One region of the Microlunatus capsulatus genome, then DNA from elsewhere that is predicted to be linked to it. Evidence: riboswitches for the same ligand, from Rfam matches in the RefSeq annotation. Region 1 holds a riboswitch; the other holds the start of a gene.

Evidence for each region. Region 1 has a riboswitch for thiamine pyrophosphate ahead of tenA (thiaminase II). Riboswitches for the same ligand answer to the same signal wherever they lie in the genome.
Region 2: it holds a riboswitch for thiamine pyrophosphate, as region 1 does, so the genes downstream of both, JOF54_RS19645 (ECF transporter S component) here and tenA (thiaminase II) in region 1, are expected to answer to the same signal.

Annotation. Positions count from the first base shown of each region.
Region 1 is NZ_JAGIOB010000001.1:1,680,869-1,689,608, reverse strand. Features, by position in the region: gene thiD (bifunctional hydroxymethylpyrimidine kinase/phosphomethylpyrimidine kinase) at 1-510, opposite strand, end outside; gene thiE (thiamine phosphate synthase) at 507-1,130, opposite strand; gene thiM (hydroxyethylthiazole kinase) at 1,127-1,942, opposite strand; gene tenA (thiaminase II) at 1,939-2,676, opposite strand; TPP riboswitch at 2,682-2,770, opposite strand; gene JOF54_RS07805 (beta-N-acetylhexosaminidase) at 2,786-4,354, opposite strand; gene JOF54_RS07800 (VOC family protein) at 4,364-4,792, opposite strand; gene JOF54_RS21845 (cytochrome P450) at 4,789-6,033, opposite strand; gene JOF54_RS07790 (alpha-hydroxy acid oxidase) at 6,047-7,129, opposite strand; gene JOF54_RS07785 (hypothetical protein) at 7,126-7,470, opposite strand; gene JOF54_RS07780 (YajQ family cyclic di-GMP-binding protein) at 7,592-8,083, opposite strand; tRNA gene JOF54_RS07775 (tRNA-Tyr) at 8,269-8,350, shown strand; tRNA gene JOF54_RS07770 (tRNA-Thr) at 8,428-8,500, shown strand; tRNA gene JOF54_RS07765 (tRNA-Met) at 8,599-8,674, shown strand.
Region 2 is NZ_JAGIOB010000001.1:4,233,106-4,241,845, reverse strand. Features, by position in the region: gene JOF54_RS19665 (MOSC domain-containing protein) at 1-813, opposite strand, end outside; gene JOF54_RS19660 (manganese catalase) at 962-1,840, shown strand; gene JOF54_RS19655 (energy-coupling factor transporter transmembrane component T family protein) at 1,907-2,689, opposite strand; gene JOF54_RS19650 (ABC transporter ATP-binding protein) at 2,686-4,200, opposite strand; gene JOF54_RS19645 (ECF transporter S component) at 4,212-4,841, opposite strand; TPP riboswitch at 4,871-4,973, opposite strand; gene JOF54_RS19640 (cytochrome P450) at 5,096-6,331, shown strand; gene JOF54_RS19635 (CDGSH iron-sulfur domain-containing protein) at 6,362-6,622, opposite strand; gene JOF54_RS19630 (iron-containing redox enzyme family protein) at 6,736-7,854, shown strand; gene JOF54_RS19625 (glycosyltransferase family 2 protein) at 7,858-8,740, shown strand, end outside.

The DNA.
Region 1 (8,740 bases):
CACCCCGGCCAGCCGGACGGCCTGGGCGTGCTGCTCCTCCTCGTCGCGGGCCTCGGCGACGCCCAGCAGGTCGGCGGCCTCGGGCAGGTTGGGGGTGACGAGGTCGGCCAGCGGCAGAAGCTCGTCGCGCAGGGCGGCGACGGCGTCGGCGGCCAGCAGCCGGTCGCCGCTGGTGGCCACCATCACCGGGTCGAGGACGACGTGGCGCAGCCGGTGCCGGCGCAGCACGGCGGCGACGGCCCGGGTCACCCCGGCGGTGCCGAGCATGCCGATCTTCACCGCGTCGACGCGGACGTCGGCCAGCAGCGTCTCCAGCTGCTGCTCGACGAACGAGCCGTCCAGCTGGTGCACCGCGTCCACCCCGCGGGTGCTCTGGGCTGTCACGGCGGTGACGACGAGGGTCCCGTAGGCGCCCAGGGCCGCGAAGGTCTTGAGGTCGGCGGCGACGCCGGCACCACCGCTCGGGTCGGTGCCGGCGATCGTCAGCACGGTCGGCACAGGCACCGTCACGCCCGACGCCCCCGCAGCGCCGCGGCGGCCGCCGCCGGGTCGTCGGCGGCGCAGACCGCGGACACGACGGCGATCCCGGCCACCCCCGTCGACCGCACCTCCGCGGCGTTCGCCGGGCCGATCCCGCCGATCGCCACGCAGGGCACCCGGGCCGCGGCCACCAGCGCCGCCGTCCCCGCCAGCCCCAGCGGTGCCGCAGCCTCCGGCTTGGTCGCCGTCGCCCGCACCGGCCCGACACCCAGGTAGTCCAGCCAGTCCGGCGCCGCCGCGACCTGCTCCGGCGTCGAGACCGACAGCCCCAGCAGCAGCTCCGGCGCAACCCGGTGCGCGTCCTCCGCCGGCAGGTCGGACTGCCCGAGGTGGACGCCCTGCGCGCCGACGGCCAGCGCCACGTCGAGGCGGTCGTTCACCAGCAGCGGCACCCCGGTCCCCGCCAGCACCGCGAGCAGCTCGCGGCTGAGGGCGCAGAGCTCCCGGGTCGTGGCGCGCGGCTCGCGGACCTGGACCGCGGTCACCCCGCCCGGCAGCGCCCGGCGGACGGTCTCGACCACGCCCCGCGGCCCGCAGAGCGCGCTGTCGGTCACCAGGTAGAGGTCGAGGTCCAGCGCCGGCCGGCTCACCGGGCCGCCCGGGCCCGGGTCCGGGCGTCCAGCGTCGGGCCGTCCAGCGCGTCGAGCGCGTCCAGCAGCGCGACGGCGAAGGAGCCCGGCCCGCGGCTGAGGACCGCGGCCTCCTCGGCGGCGACGGTCAGCACCGTGGTCGCGGCGACGGCGGCCAGCAGCCGGTCGTCCTCGACGGCGCAGCAGGCGGCGACCAGCGCGCCCAGCGCGCAGCCGACGCCGGTCACCCGGGTCATCAGCGGGTGCCCGGTGCGGACCTCCACCAGCTGCTCGCCGTCGGTGACCTGGTCGACGGCCCCGCTGACGGCGACGACGCCCCCGGTCCGCGCGGCCAGCGCGCGGGCGGTGCCCACCGCGGCCTCCGCGCCGACGGTGCTGTCCACGCCCCGGCCGGCCCCGGCCGCACCGGCCAGGCTCAGCACCTCCGAGGCGTTGCCGCGGACGACGGCGGGGCGGTGGGCCAGCAGGTCGGCGGCGAGGCCGGTGCGGAAGGTCATCGCCCCGACGGCCACCGGGTCCAGCACCCAGGGCTTGTCGTGGGCCTGCGCGGCGGCCGCGGCCAGCCGCATGGCCCGCGAGCGCTCGGCCGACAGGGTGCCGAGGTTGACCAGCAGCGCGTCCGCGATCCCGGCGAACTCGGCCGACTCCTCGGCGTTCTCCACCATCGCCGGCGACGCGCCGACCGCCAGCAGCACGTTGGCGGTGAAGCCGGCCACCACCACGTTGGTCATGCAGTGCACCAGCGGCGCGCGCTCGCGCACCGCCGTCAGCACCCGCAGCACCTCCGCGCTGTCCACGTCCGTCCCGCTCACACCGGCCACCTCTCCTGCCGCAGCGCGGCGTCGAAGAACATCCACTCGTACCGGGCGCTGGTCAGCGCCGCGGCCTCGGCGTGCGCGCGCTGCGCCGCCGTCAGGCCCGTCCCCAGCCGGTCGACCAGGGCGAGCACCTCCTCGACGACAGCCGCGAAGGCCTCGCCGGCGTAGCTGTCGACCCAGCGCTGGTAGCGCGGCTCGGGACTCCCCGCGGCCGCCAGCGCGGCGCCGGCCCGGGCGTACAGCCAGAAGCAGGGCAGCACGGCGGCCACCCCGTCGGCGACCGCACCGAGGGCGGCGGCGGCCAGCAGGTGGGCGGTGTAGGCGTGCGTGGTGGGGGAGGGTCCCGCCGGCAGCGCGGTCGCGTCGACGCCGACGGCGGCCAGCAGCTCTGCGTGCAGGACCAGCTCGCCCTCGACGGTGCCGGCGGCGTGCCGGGCCAGGACGGCGGTGTCGGCCAGCGCCTCCGCGCGGGAGCCCAGCAGCGCCAGCGCGCGGGCGTAGCCGGCGAGGTAGTGGGCGTCCTGGACGAGGTAGCCGGTGAACACCGCGGGCGCCAGGGTGCCGTCGGCGACCCCGGTCAGGAACGGGTGGGCGAGCACGGCCGCGTCGACGGGAGCGAGCACCGCCCAGAGCCGCTCCGACCACGAGCCGAGGGGTCGCGCCGGCGCGGCCGCCGGGGGTAGCGGCGCGCGGGCGCGCGGGGTGGCAGCTGGGGTGACGTCGAGCACGGCCCACTTCCTCCGCCGGCATTACCCGGCTCAGGTTCAAGCGGTCGGTGGCCGGCAGCCACCCTCTCAGCCCGATCCCGTCGAGCTCCCGCGTCTTGGCCGCACCAGCCTAGGCGAGCGCCTCCGCCCGGTGCGCGTCGGGTCGGCGCATCCGGCCGGTGCCGCCCTGCTGCCAGGGGTGGGGCCCGGCGAGCGGCCGGTAGTCGACGCCGAGGGCGTCCAGCCGCTCCAGATGGGCGACCAGCCGGGGCTCGAACTCGTCCCAGGAGCGGTCCGCCGGGTCCGACCACGCGACCTCGGCGTGCGCGCAGGCCCGCGGGAAGAGCATGTAGTCGACGCGGCGGGTGGTCGGCATGTACTCGGTCCACAGCTGGACCTGGGTGCCCAGCACCAGCGGGTGCGAGTCCGCCGGGATGCCGTCCAGCGGGTCGAAGCCGTACACCTTCTCGACGGTGGTCAGACCGCCGATGGAGTACTGCTCGTCGTCGGAGGCGCTGGGGTAGAAGTCGAGGTAGAGGTGGGTCATCGGCGCCATCACCGTCGGCAGGCCCGCGGCGGTCGCGGCCCGGCCGTAGGAGGAGTCGCGCCAGGCCATCACCACGGAGTCGGCGACGTGCCCGTCGTCGGCGATCTCGTCCCAGCCGACGAGGATCCGCCCGCGCTCGGCGAGCCAGGCGCCCAGCTCGGCGGTGAACCAGCGCTGCAGCTGGTCGGGCCCGAGCAGCCCCCGCTCGGCGGCGAGCTTGCCCGCGGCGTCGCTGGCCAGCCACTCGGTGCGCGGGCACTCGTCGCCGCCGACGTGCACGTAGCGGCTGGGGAAGACGTCGAGCAGCTCCTCGAACAGGTCGTAGACCACGGCCATCGTCCGGTCGTCGAGGTTGAGCACCTCGTCGAAGACGCCGAACGTCGTCGCCGTCGCGTAGCCGGTCTCGGGGTGGTTGCCCAGCTCGGGGTAGGCCGCCAGCACGCCGCTCACGTGGCCGGGGAACTCCAGCTCGGGGACGACGGTGATGCCGCGCTGGTCGGCGTAGGCCACCACGGCCCGCAGCTGGTCCTGGGTGTAGTAGCCCCCGTGCGGGGTGCCGTCGCCCTCGGCGTCGGCGGGCCGGCGCGTCTCGCGGCGCCAGCTGGCCACCTCCTGCAGCTTCGGGTAGCGCTTGGACTCGAAGCGCCAGCCCTGGTCCTCGGTGAGGTGCAGGTGGAGGACGTTGTACTTGTGCAGGGCGATGAGGTCGACCATCCGGAAGAGGTCGGCCAGCGGCATGAAGTGCCGGCCGACGTCGAGGTGGACGCCGCGCCAGGCGTAGGCGGGGGCGTCGTCGACCTCCACGCCCTCGACGACCAGGGCGGCCCCGCTCGGCGCGGGGCGCAGGACGGCCGGCGGCAGCAGCTGCCGCAGCGTCTGGACCGCCCAGTTGACCCCGGCGTCGTCGCCCGCGGTGATGGTGATGCCGTCGGCGTCCACGGCGAGCCGGTAGGCCTCGACCGGCAGCTCCTCGTCGGCGACGAGCCGCAGGGCCCCGCCCTCGGCCCGCGGCAGCTCCAGCCCGGTGCCCGGGGAGAGCAGCCGTCGCACGATCGCCGCCCAGGCGGGCGGGCCGTCCACGGCCAGCTCGGGCGTCAGCGTGAAGGAGGTGTCGGGACGGCGGTGGACCGAGCGCGGTCGGGGTAGCAGCACGCCGTCAGCCTAGGCGGGAAAGGGCTTCCCGTCCGTCACCAGGTGCGCGTAGGGGTCGGCCACCTCGGTGACCCCCCGGAGCACGCAGAACTCGTTGCCCTCGGGGTCGGCCAGGGTGACCCAGCCGCCGCCGTCCGGGCGCCGGTGGTCGCCCACCAGGGTCGCCCCGAGCGCCGTCAGCCGCTCGACCTCCTGCTCGCGGGTGCCGTCGGTCGGCCGCAGGTCCAGGTGCAGCCGGTTCTTGACCGCCTTGCCCTCCGGCACCTCGATGAACAGCAGCCGGGTCCGGCCGTCGGGGGAGAAGATCATGCACTCCTCGTGCCCCGGCTCGTTCGGGTCGGCCGGGTCGTCGGCGAAGCCCAGCACGTCGGCCCACCAGCGGGACTGGGCGCAGGCGTCCCGGCTGTCGACGCTGGTGTGGCTGATGCCCGAGGTCATGCGGCCCGCCGCACCATCAGCCGGTCGAGGTCGTAGCCCTGGGAGACCGGGTTCCACGCCACCCGCGGCGGCCCCTCGGCGACGACGTCCTGCGCGAACAGCGCGCTGAGGAAGATCTCGCTCTCCATGATCGCGATCGGGGCGCCGGGGCAGCGGTGGTGCCCGTCGCCGAAGCTCATCAGCGCCGGCGGCACGGCCCGGGGGAGCGGGCGGCCGGGGCACAGGCTCAGCGGCTCCCCCCCGGCGGTGGCCTCGTCGGCGTTCGCCGCCCGCAGGTCGAGGTCGACGAGGGCGCCGGCGGGCAGCGTCTGCTCCGCGCCGTCGACGTCGACCGCGAGCGGGGCGCGCAGCCGGCGGTAGAGGTGGCCGACGACGGGCTCCAGCCGCAGCGTCTCCTGCAGCAGCGCCTGCCGCGCGTCGCGGTCGCCGGCGCGGTAGCGGGCCAGCAGGTCCGGGTCGTCGAACAGGTGCCAGGCGGCGACGCAGATGAACTCCCGGGTGGTGACCATGCCGGCCGCGCCGTAGGTCAGGCACTCGGTGAGCACGTCGAGGTCGCGGAAGCCGTCGGCGAGCAGCTGGCTGATGACGTCCTCCTGCGGCGCCCGCCGCCGGGCCCGGATCGCGGGCTTCACGTCCTGCCAGTAGAAGCGGGCGGTCGCGGTGCCGGTCCGGGCGGCGCGCAGCCGGCCGAGGACGCCGGAGCCGGAGCTGAGCGGGTCGCCGTCGAAGAGGCTGCTGAGCCGACGGCTCATCCCGCGCCGCGACGACGCCGTCAGCCCGACGACGCGGGCCACCACCTCCACGGCCATCCCCATGGAGAGCTGGCTGAGGTCGACGGCCCGGTCGGTGCGCAGCCCGCCCACCAGCTGGGCCGCGAGCGACTCCATCATCGGCCGGTAGTCCTCGGTCACCTTGGGAGCGAAGAAGCGGGCGGCCGCCCGGCGCTGGTCGCGGTGCTGCGCCCCCTCGAGGAAGAGGATCGGCGGCCGCATGGCCCGCCGGGTGCGGGTGGGCCGGCCCGGCCGCGGGGTCTGGGTGCCGGCCAGCACGCCCTCGGCGCCGAAGCCGGCCTGGGTGGTGCCCTCGGGCTCGCGCAGCACCTGGCGGGCGACGTCGAAGGAGCGGACGACGTAGCGCTCGGGCCCGGCGCCCCGGACGTGCTCCAGCGGCGGCCGGCCGGCGGAGTCGTCGGGGTCGAGCTTGCGGACGGGACAGCCGAGGTGCGGCGCGGGGGAGCTCACGGGGCCCAGCCTCTCAGGCGACCAGATCGCGGGTGATCCGGTCGAGCGACGCCGCGCCCAGCTGCGTCATCACCTGCCGCAGCTCGCCGGTCATCCCGTCCAGCACCGCGCGCACCCCGGTCTCGCCGTCCGCCGCCAGGGCCCACAGGGCGGGCCGGCCGACGAAGACGGCCCGGGCGCCCAGCGCCAGCGCGGCGGCCACGTGCTCGGCCGAGCGGATCCCGCTGTCGGCGTAGACCTCGCCCGCGTCCCCGACGGCCTCGACGACCTCCGGCAGCGCGCGCGCCGCGCTCACCGACGGGCCGAGCCGGCGGCCGCCGTGGGTGGACACGATGACGCCGGCCGCCCCGGCGTCCACGCAGGCGGCCGCGTCGTCGCCGCGCAGCACGCCCTTGACCAGGACGGGCAGCCCGCTGATCTCGCGCAGCCAGCCGATGGTGGCCAGGCTGATGCCGGCGTCCATGTCGACCGCCCCCGGTCCGGCCGCGGCCAGCTCGGCGGCGGTCAGGTTGGTGAGCCGGGACTTCGCCGGCCCCTCCGGCCACTGCCGCGGGTTCACCGACGCGGGCAGCAGCGCGACCATGTCGACGGTCAGCAGCAGGGCGCGGGCGCCGTGGTCGACGGCGCGGCGGACCAGCAGCTCGGTGAGCCCGTGGTCGCGCATGACGTAGACCTGGAACCACCAGGGCGCGCCGGCGGCGGCGACGGTGGAGAACGGCACGGCGACGTTGGTCGAGACCCCCAGCAGGCTGCCGGACGCGGCCGCGGCCCGGGCCATCACCGCCTCGCCCTCGGGGTGCGCACCCAGCTGCTGGGCCATCGGGGCGACCAGCACGGGCGTGGCGACCGGGGTGCCCAGCACCGTCGTCGACGTGTCGAGGGTGCGGAGGTCCTGCAGCGCGCGGGGACGGAAGCGGACGGCCGACCAGTCGGCGGTGCCCTCGGCCGAGCCGCCGCCGGAGCCGGCCGCGGCCCCGTAGTAGGCGCTGACGTGCGGCGGCAGCAGCCCCCGGGCCTGCTCCTCGTAGTCGAACCCGACGACGGGGTCGGGACGGACGTCGTGCACGCCGGGCGCGGAGGTCAGCGGTGCGCTCACGCCGGACGCGGGCCGTCCGCCGGTCCGTCGAGCGGGTCCGAGCCCAGCGGCTCCGCCACGGGCGGCGGGTCGGCGACCGGTGCGGCGGCCCCGGTGGGCGCGCTGTCGGCGGTGCCCGGGGTGTCGTCGCCGTCGAGGCGGTCCCGCACGTCCTCGACCAGCCCGGCGGCCCGCTCGCGGGCGACCTCGACGACCTCCTGCGCAGCCCCGCCCAGGTCCTCCGCGCGGTCCCGGGCCGCCTCGGCCAGGTCGCCCGCCCGGTCCTTGGCGACCGCGAGCGACTCCTCGACCTTCTCGCCCAGCTCCCCGGCCTTGCTCTTGAGGTCGTCCAGCAGTCCCACGGCAGTCTCCTCGGAGTGGCCGGCACGGGGCCGGGCTGGGGTCATCGTAGGACGCCGGCCCGGCCCGGGCCAGGGGCGCGGGAGGTCTGCGGAGCCCGCGCCCGCGGGCCCGGTGGAGGGCTCAGCGGTAGTTCGTGAACTGCACCGCGAAGTCGTAGTCCTGCGCCTTGAGCAGGGCCTGCACGGCCTGCAGGTCGTCGCGGCTCTTGCTGCTCACCCGCAGCTCGTCGCCCTGGATCTGGGCCTTGACGCCCTTGGGTCCCTCGTCGCGGATCAGCTTGGTGACCTTCTTGGCGTTCTCCTGGCTGATGCCCTCGGTCGTGGTGGCGGTGATCTTGTAGAGCTTGCCGGAGGAGCGGGGCTCGCCGGCGTCGAGGGACTTGAGGCTGACGCCGCGCTTGACCAGCTTGGTCTGGAAGACGTCGAGGACGGCCTTGGCCCGCTCCTCGGAGACGGCCTCGATCTCGATCGTCTCGCCCGACCAGCGGATCGAGGCCTCGGTGCCCTTGAAGTCGAAGCGCTGGTGCACCTCCTTGGCCGCCTGGTTGAGGGCGTTGTCGACCTCCTGGCGGTCGACCTTGCTGACGACGTCCATCGAGCTCTCGGATGCCACGTCCGGTCCTCCTCGCGTGCGTGCGGCGGTCGGCGGCTCGGTGCTGCCGCGCGGGTGGACCCGCCGCTCGCCCCCATCATGGCCGAACCCCTCCGCCGGGCGCACGGGGCCGGAGACCGGTTCGCACCGCGGCACGGGAGTTGCTATCGTTCCTTCCCGCCGACCGATCCCCGGATCGCCGGCACGGCAGGTTGCCCGAGTGGCCAAAGGGAGCAGACTGTAAATCTGCCGGCATCGCCTACGTTGGTTCGAACCCAACACCTGCCACGCGAGGATTCGCGTCCACCCCCGGTGGTCGTCTATCCTTGGTTGTCGGTCTGGCCCCTCGGGGCAGGTCCGGTGCGGCCCCTATAGCTCAGTAGGTAGAGCGTCTCCATGGTAAGGAGAAGGTCTGCGGTTCGAATCCGCATGGGGGCTCGGAAACGTCTCCGGGGTGGCTGCGCGAGCAGCCCGACCGGCAGGAATACGCGCTCGGTCCGGGCCGTTGTCCCGTCGGTCACCGAGGGCGGAGCCAGAGCGGGATAGCTCAGGTGGTAGAGCAAGCGGCTCATAATCGCTGTGTCGCGGGTTCGAGTCCCGCTCCCGCTACCAGGTGGCCCGGTCCACGTGACCAGCACGACCCGTCCTCCGGGACGACCCGCTCGAGCATCACCCAGT
Region 2 (8,740 bases), 2.6 Mb from region 1:
CTCGACGGCGTCGCCCACCCGGAGCCGGCCGCCGGCCTGCTCGGGGACGAGGTTGACCCCGAACCAGGTCTTGCCGTCCAGCCGGCGGTGCCGGGCCAGGCTCGTCAGCGGCTCCTTGGTCCGCTCCGCGGTGGCCGGGTCGACGAGGGTGAACGCGCAGCGCTCGCAGCCCTTGACGACCCGCAGCACCACCTCGCCGACCCGGACCCGCCGCCACCGGTCCTCCGCCCACGCCTCCGCACCGGCGACCACCAGGTTGGGGCGGAACCGGCCCATACCCAGCGGACCCTCCTCGGGCCGCGGCCCGGCGGCGACCCAGGCGTCGAGCGCGGCCAGCGAGGACTCGCTGGTGAGCATCAGGGGGAAGCCGTCGGCCAGGGAGACCACGTCGTCGGGGCCGGCGAAGGCGGGGTCGGCGGGGCGGCCGCGGGGGTCGGCCAGGTGCAGCAGCGCGGCCGGCCGGCCCAGCACGTCGGCCAGCCAGGCCTCGGCGCCCGGCGCCGGGGTGGCGGGGAAGCGGCTGCCCCAGAGGTCGACCTCCACCCGGTCGGGGCCGGGCGGCACGGGCACCCGCAGCTCGGGCCGGCCCGCCGCCCGCAGCACGAGGGCGTCGGGGGCGACCTCGGCCTCCACCAGCACCATCCCCGGCACCTGGCGGCCGGTGAGCATCGCGCCGGCCTCGTCGACGACCATCCAGCGCCGGTCGCCCGCCAGCCCCCAGGGCTCCACCACCGCCTCGGCCAGGGGCTCGGCGCGGCCCGACTTCAGCGGGTAGCGGGCCAGCGAGGTGAGCGTGACGGTCTCGGTGGGCACGAGCGGCTCCTCAGGTCGCGGCGCCGCGGAGGGCGGCGGCCCGATGCTAGCGGCCGCGCCCGCCGGCCCCGGCCACCCGTTTCGCCCCGGCCCACCCGGGTAGCCGGGTAGGGGAACCGATCGAGACACCCCATCCCCGAGGAGCAGGATGTTCTTCCACAAGCAGGAGCTGCAGTTCAAGGCCGTCCCCGACAAGCCGGACGCCATCTACGCCCGCAAGCTGCAGGAGGTGCTGGGCGGGCAGTACGGCGAGATCACCATCGCGATGCAGTACGGGTTCCAGGCCTGGAACGTGCACATCCCGGGCAAGTGGCGCGACCTCCTCTTCGGCATCGGCTCCGAGGAGTTCGGCCACGTCGAGATGCTGGCGATCATGATCGCCCGGCTGCTCGAGAAGGACCCGAACGCCGACCTGCAGGCCACCGTCGACTCCGACCCGGTGATGGCCGCGGTGATCGGCGGCGGCGACGTGCAGCACGCCATCGTCGCCGGGGCCGGCGCCCGGGCCGTCGACAGCAACGGGAACCCCTGGCAGGGCAGCTACATCACCGCCAGCGGCAACCTGCTCGCCGACTTCTACGCCAACGCCAACGGCGAGATGCAGGGCCGGCTGCAGGCCGCCCGGCTGTACCACATGACCGACGACAAGGGGGTCCGGGACCTGCTGAGCTTCCTCATCGCCCGCGACACCATGCACCAGAACCAGTGGCTGGCCGCGATCGCCGAGCTGCAGGCCGAGGGCCTGGAGGAGCTGCCGGTGCCGAGCAACTTCCCGCAGAAGCTCGAGAACACCGAGGTGCACTACCAGTACCTCAACTTCTCCGACGGGAAGGCCGCCGCCGAGGGCCGCTGGGCCTCGGGCCCGACGCCGGACGGCAACGGCGAGTTCACCTACCACGACGGCCCGACGACGTCGGCCCCGATGCCCCCGCCCACCCAGCCCGACCCGCGGCTGTTCGGCACCGACCCGAAGCCGAACCTGGCCGAGAAGGTCACGTCCACGGTGAAGGACGCGCTCGGCAAGTAGCGCGCGAGCGACCCCGACGGCCCGGCACCGCCCCCGCGGTGCCGGGCCCTCGCGCGTCCGGGGACCTCAGGTGAGGACCGGGTTCCAGGTGCCGGCCAGCACGGCCACCACCACGCAGAGCGCGCCGAGCGCGGCCCCGGCGGCGATCGTGACGACCTCCGCGCGGCCGAAGGGGGAGGGTCGCGCCCAGGTGCGGGCGGTCGGGCCGTCGAAGCCGCGCGCCTCCATCGCCGTCGCCAGCCGGCTGCCCCGTCGGACCGCGAGCACGAGCAGCGCCAGCACCTGCCCGGCGAACCGGCGCAGCCGGCCCGAGTCGGCGACGCCGCGGGCGCGCCGGGCCAGCTCGAGGGAGCGCCAGTCCTGCAGGAACAGCCCCACCAGCCGCAGCCCCGCCAGCGCCCCGAGGACGAACCGGCCGGGCAGCCGCCAGCGCTGGGCGAGGCCGTCGGCGAGGTCGGTCGGGTCGATGGTGGCCAGCAGCACGACCGCCGGCAGCGCGATGGCCACCAGCCGGGCCGTCGTGGCCAGGCCGATGGCGACCGAGCCCTCGGTGACGTGCACCAGACCCAGCCGCAGGTAGGTCTCCCCCGACGGCCGGCCGTAGAGCACCATCGTCACCCCGGCCAGCGGGGCGGCCACCAGCAGCGGGAGCAGCCGCCGGCCCAGCCCGCGCGCCCGCAGCCCGACGGCGAGGAAGACGACGAGCTCGCCGACGACGGCGACGACGGCCGAGAGCCAGTCCAGCGTGCTGAGCAGGCAGAGCGTCAGCGGGACCAGCGCGGCGATCTTGGCCACCGGGTTGACGGTGAGCACCCGACGCCCCGGGCCCGCGAGCACCGCGGTGCTCACCGCGCCGCCGCCGGGGCACGGACGCCGTCGCCGGGGCCGAGCACCAGCTCGGTGCCGCCCAGGGCGTCGACGAAGGCCCGGTCGTGGGTCACCGAGAGGACGGTGCGGCCCTCGGCGAGCAGGGCCCCGAGGAGGTCCACCAGCCCGGCCCAGGTCAGCGCGTCCTGGCCGAACGTCGGCTCGTCGAGCACCAGCAGGTCGGGCGAGGTGACCAGCACCGTGGCCACCGACAGCCGCCGCTTCTCCCCGCCGGAGAGGGTGAAGGGGTTGGCCCGGGCCAGGCCCTCCAGCCGCAGCCGGGCCAGCAGCTCGGCGACCCGCGCGCGGCCGGCCGCGTCGAGCCGCCGGGTGGCGCGCAGGCCCACCTCCAGCTCGGCCTGGACGGAGGCGGTGAGGAACTGGTGCTCCGGCTCCTGGAAGACGACGCCCACCCGGGACACCAGCTCGCGCGAGCGCCAGCCGTGCGGCCGGTCCCCCAGCCCGCGGGCCAGCGCGGGGTGGGCCCGGACGCGGCCGGCGAGCGGGTCGAGCAGCCCGGCCAGGGTGAGGGCGAGGGTGGACTTGCCCGCGCCGTTGCGGCCGGTCAGGGCGACCGACGCGCCGGCCGCCAGCTCCAGGTCGACGCCGGAGCGGACCAGCCGGCCGGCCCGGCCGACGGCGAGGGCCTCGGCGCCCAGCAGCGGCGGCCCGGGCGCAGGCCGCGGACGGGCGGGCACCCGCGGCGGGTGGTCCGGGACCCAGATGCCGGCCGCGGCCAGCGCGGGCCCGGTCCGGGCCAGCACCTCGGCCGGGGGGCCGTCGGCCAGCAGGCCGTCGGGCCCCAGGACGACGACGCGGTCCACCACCGGCAGCCAGGTCGCCACGCGGTGCTCGACGACGAGGAAGGTGGCCCCGGTGGCGTCCAGCACGCGGGCGACGGCGTCGCGGACCTCGGTGACGCCCTCGGGGTCGAGGTTGGCGGTCGGCTCGTCGAGGAGCAGCACCCCCGGCTGCATGGCCAGCACGCCGGCCAGGGCGAGCCGCTGCTGCTGGCCGCCGGAGAGGCGCTCGGTCGGGTGGTCGAGGGGCACGTCGAGCCCGACGGCGTCGAGCGCGGCGGACACCCGGGGCCAGATGGCTTCGCGGGGGACGCCGAGGTTCTCGCAGCCGAAGGCCACGTCGTCGCCGACCCGGGCGAGGATCACCTGCGACTCCGGGTCCTGCAGGACCAGGCCGGCCCGGCCCCGGGCGTCGCGGGGGCGTGCCCCGTCCAGGCGCAGCGCGCCCTCCTCCTCCCCGCCCTCGTCGTCGCCGAGCACGCCCGCGAGGGCGTGCAGCAGCGTCGACTTGCCGGCCCCGGAGGCGCCGAGCAGCAGCACCCGCTCCCCCGGCTCGACGACCAGGTCGAGCCCGCGCAGCGCCCAAGCCCGCCGGCCGGCATGCCGCCAGCCCCAGCCCTGCGCCCGCACCCGGGCCGGCCGGGTCGTCGCCGGGCCGGCCGCCGCGGGGGCGACCGGCTGGCGGGAGGGCACCGCGGGCACGCTCAGACCAGCTCGGCGGTGTCCCGGCCGGCGGCGAAGCGGTGCAGCACGCCGGTCCGGGCCAGGGCGCGGACGACCAGCCACGACAGCGTCCCGGCGACGACGGCCCCGCCCAGCACGGCGCTGACCAGGTAGACGGTGGCGAACAGGGCGGTGCTGCCCGGGTAGTAGGCCAGCAGCTCGAAGACCGCCAGGCCGACGCCGGCGCCCGCGCCCGCGAGCCAGGCGACGGGCAGCCGCCAGACCCGGTAGAGGAACAGCGCGAAGACGATCTCGGCGCCGAGGCCCTGGACCAGGCCCGAGACCAGGGTCAGCAGGCCCCACTGGCTGCCCAGCAGGGCCGAGACGACGGCGGCCAGCAGCTCGACGTAGATCGCAGCGCCGGGCTTGCGGATGAGCAGCCCGCCGACGACGGCGCCCAGCAGGAAGGGCGCCTCGACGAAGGACTGCGCGCCCGGCAGCAGCGCCTTGAACGGCGTCTCGAGGACGTTGTAGGCGGCGCCCCAGACGAGGAAGACGACGCCCAGGGCGACGCCGACGACGCTGGCGACGACGATGTCGACGACCCGCCAGCGGCGGCCGGGAGCGGTGGTGGTCCGCTCGTCGAGGGACGGGGTGGTGGTGTGCGGCATGGTGTGCACCTCTCGGTCAGAGGGACACGGGGACGTGACAAGAGGCCTCCCTGCGCTGGCATGACCCAGATCAGGTTCGACGGTCGAAGGTTGGAGAACCTTCCTCTCAGCCCGGCTCACCGGACTCCCGTGTTCGGCGACCAACCTACGTCATGCCGGCCGGGGCGCCGTCCACGGCTCACGCGACGTGGTCACCCGGCCGGCAGGGTCCGGCGGGCGAGGTTCAGCGGGCGGGGACCGGGTACGGCGGGGACGTGGACGACCAGCGGCCCCGGCGGCGACGACGCGACCAGACCCTGCGCCTGCTGCGGCAGGGCTACCCCTGGGCGCCGGAGCTGCGCGACGGGGAGACGGCGGTGCCGACCCGGCTGCTGGGCCGGCCCGCCGTCGTCCTCGGCGGGGTCGCCGGGGTCCGCCGCTTCTACGACGACCGGCTGCGGCGCCGCGGGGCGTTCCCGCCGCCGGTGAAGCTGGTGCTGTTCGGCCCCGGGGCCGTGCACGGCCTCGACGACGCCGCCCACCACCACCGCAAGGCCCTGCTGCTCGACGTGCTGGGCGCGGAGGCCGTCGACCGGCTCGGCGCGGCGGCCGACGCGCGGTGGGCCGAGCGGGTCGCCGGCTGGGCGGGCCGCGACGAGGTCACCGTCTTCGACGAGGCCGTCGACCTCATCGCGTCCGCCGTCCTGCCCTGGGCGGGGATCGACGTCGGCCCCGACGAGCAGCGCCGGCGCGGACGGCAGCTGGCCGCCGTCGTCGGCGGGTTCGCCACCGCCCCGCCCCCGTGGGCGGTGGCCGCCCTCGCCCGGGTGCGGCTCGATCGCTGGGCGACCGGCCTGGTCCGGCGCACCCGTGCCGGGGAGCTCACGCCCCCGCCGGGCAGCGCCCTCGCCGTGCTGGCCGGCGGGCGCGACGGGGCCGGCCGGCTGCTGCCCGCCCGGGTCGCCGCCGTCGAGCTGCTCAACGTGGTCCGGCCCAGCGTCGCCGTCGCCTGGTTCGTCGCCTTCGCCGCCCTCGCCCTGGTGGAGCAGCCGGGCTGGCGGGCCCGGATCGCCGACGGCGACGCGGCGGCCGCCCGGGCCTTCGCGCACGAGGTTCGCCGCTGCTACCCGTTCGTCCCGGTGCTGGCGGCCCGGGCCCGCCGGGCGCAGGACGTGCTGGGCCAGCCGGTCCGCCGGGGCGGGCTCGTCGTCCTCGACGTGCACGGCACCACCCACGACCCCGGGGCCTGGCCCGACCCGGACCGGTTCGACCCCGCGCGCTTCCTCGGCCCCGTCGAGGAGGAGGCCCTCGTGCCGCAGGGCGGCGGGGACGTCCGGACGGGCCACCGCTGCCCGGGCGAGGGGGTGACGCTCACCCTGCTGGAGGTCGCCGTCCGCCGGCTGGCCGCCGCCCCGTGGACGCCGGTCCCCGGCCAGGACCTCGGCTGGAGCACCGCGCGGATGCCCACCCGGCCCCGCAGCGGCGTGCGGCTGCGCCCGGGCAGGGCCTGAGCCCCCTGCGCGCGAGCGCCGGGCGGGTGGTCAGTCCTCGTCGGCCGCGACCGCCCGGCGGCGCGCGTTGTCGCGGCCCGGCTTCCAGACCAGCTTGTGGGTGCCGTCGCAGAGGGGCATCATCCCGCTGGACCCGCACCGGCAGAGCGCGATGGTGCGACGGCGGCGCGGCAGCGGCTCCCCGTCGGCGCCGACCACCTCGACGTCACCCCGCAGCAGCATGGGGCCGTCGGGGTAGATCGTGATCTGCGCATCCCGGGCGGGGCCGGGGTCGGAAGGAGTAGGAGCCACGGTGGTTGAGTACCCAGCCCGATTGGCCCAAAACTGCGCGCGGGCCGCCGGCGACGACCGACGCGGTCGTCCGCCCGGTTTCTCCCGCCGCCCCCAGGGGTAGGAGACCTCACATGCGACGAAGCCCGTACCCGACCGCGCTCGCGTTCGACCGCGGCGCCGGACGGACCCCGCTGCTGGCGCGCGGCGCGCTCAGCGCCCAGCTGCTCTGGGTGCTCACCGAGGAGCCGCAGGCCGTCCCGCAGCTGCGGCAGCAGGCCGAGCAGATCGTCGCCACCAGTGCCGACGTGCTGGTCGACGACGACGTCCAGCTGTCCCTGATGGTCCTGCACGAGCTGCACCACCGGAGCTGGCCCGGTGTCGACCCCCGCTGGGAGTGGCACCCCGACCTCGTCGGGCTGGCCGCCGTGCTCGAGGACGCCACGGAGGCCGGCCTGCGGGCCCTGGTCGCCGGGCAGCGGCAGGCGACACCGGCCCCGGCCGACGTGCCCGCGGCGCTGTCCGCGATCGTGCAGGGCGACGACGGCCCGTCGATGTCGCGGCACCTGGCCCGCTCCGGCACCGTCGTGGAGTACCGGGAGCACCTGGTGCACCGGTCGGTCTACCACCTCAAGGAGGCCGACCCGCACACGTGGGCGATCCCCCGGCTGTCCGGTCGCGCCAAGGCCGCGCTGGTGGAGATCCAGGCCGACGAGTACGGGGCAGGCCGCGCGGAGTGGATGCACGCGGTGCTCTACGCCGACGCCATGCGCGGGCTGGGCCTGGACGACTCCTACGGCCAGTACCTCAACGACGTCCCCGCCATCACCCTGGCCTGGGCCAACACCATGACGCTCTTCGGCCTGCACCGCCGGCTGCTGGGCGCGACGATCGGGCACCTCGCCGCGCTGGAGATGTCCTCCTCGCTGCCCATGCGGCGCTACGGCAACGGGCTGCGCCGGCTCGGCTTCGACGAGCCCACCACGCGGTTCTTCGACGAGCACATCGAGGCCGACGCCGTGCACGAGCAGATCGCGGCGCACGACGTCGCGGGCCGCCTCGCTCTCGACGAGCCCCACCTCGTGGACGACATCCTCTTCGGCGCGCAGGTGGCGCTCGCGGTCGACGCCGCGGTCACCCGGCACCTGCTGGACAGCTGGGCCGCCGGCCGCACGTCGCTGCGGACCATCCCCGAGAACGCGGCCGGCGTCGTCTCCGTCGCCGCCGCGCTGCGTCAGGACGTCGAGGGGTAGCCCGTGCGGCTCGGGGTGGAGTACGTGGTGCCGCTGCGCTGGCGTCCGGGCACGGACCCGGCGGAGCTGACCGGGTACCTGCAGCGGCTCAGCCGCGACGTCGACGTCACCGTGGTGGACGGCAGCGAGGACGCGGTCTGGGAGCGGCACCACGCCCTGTGGGACGGCTGGGTGCGGCACGTCCGGGTCGGCGACTGGCCGGGCCGCAACGGCAAGGTGGCCGGCGTGGTCACCGGGGTCCGGCTGGCCCGGCACGAGCACGTGGTGATCGCCGACGACGACGTCCGCTGGACCGCCGTCCAGCTGGCCCGGGCGGTCGACCTGCTCGCCGACGCCGACCTCGTGCGGCCGCAGAACTACTTCGACCCCGCACCCTGGCACGCCCGGTGGGACACCGCCCGGACGCTGCTCAACCGGGCCCTGGGCGCCGACTACCCCGGCACCTACGCGCTGCGGCGCAGCACCTTCCTGGCCATGGGCGGCTACGACGGCGACGTGCTGTTCGAGAACCTCGAGCTGTCCCGGACGGTGCGGGCTGCCGGCGGCACCGAGCGCGCCGTCCCCGACCTGCTGGTCCGCCGCTGCCCGCCGGAGGCCGGGCACTTCTGGGGCCAGCGGGTCCGGCAGGCCTACGACGACTTCGGCCAGCCGGCCCGGCTGGCCGCCGAGGCGTCGCTGCTGCCGGTCGCGGCCCTGCTCGCCCGCGGGGCGACGTCGCGCTCGGCCCGGCTGCGCCGCTGGAGCCGCCGCGGCCTGGTGGCGGAGGCGCTGCTGCCGGTGGCGCTGGCCGAGCTGGGCCGCCGGCGGGCGGGGGGCGACGCGGCCTTCCCCGTCGACGCGCCCCTGTGGGCCCCCCTCTGGCTGGCCGAGCGCGCGGTCTGCGTCT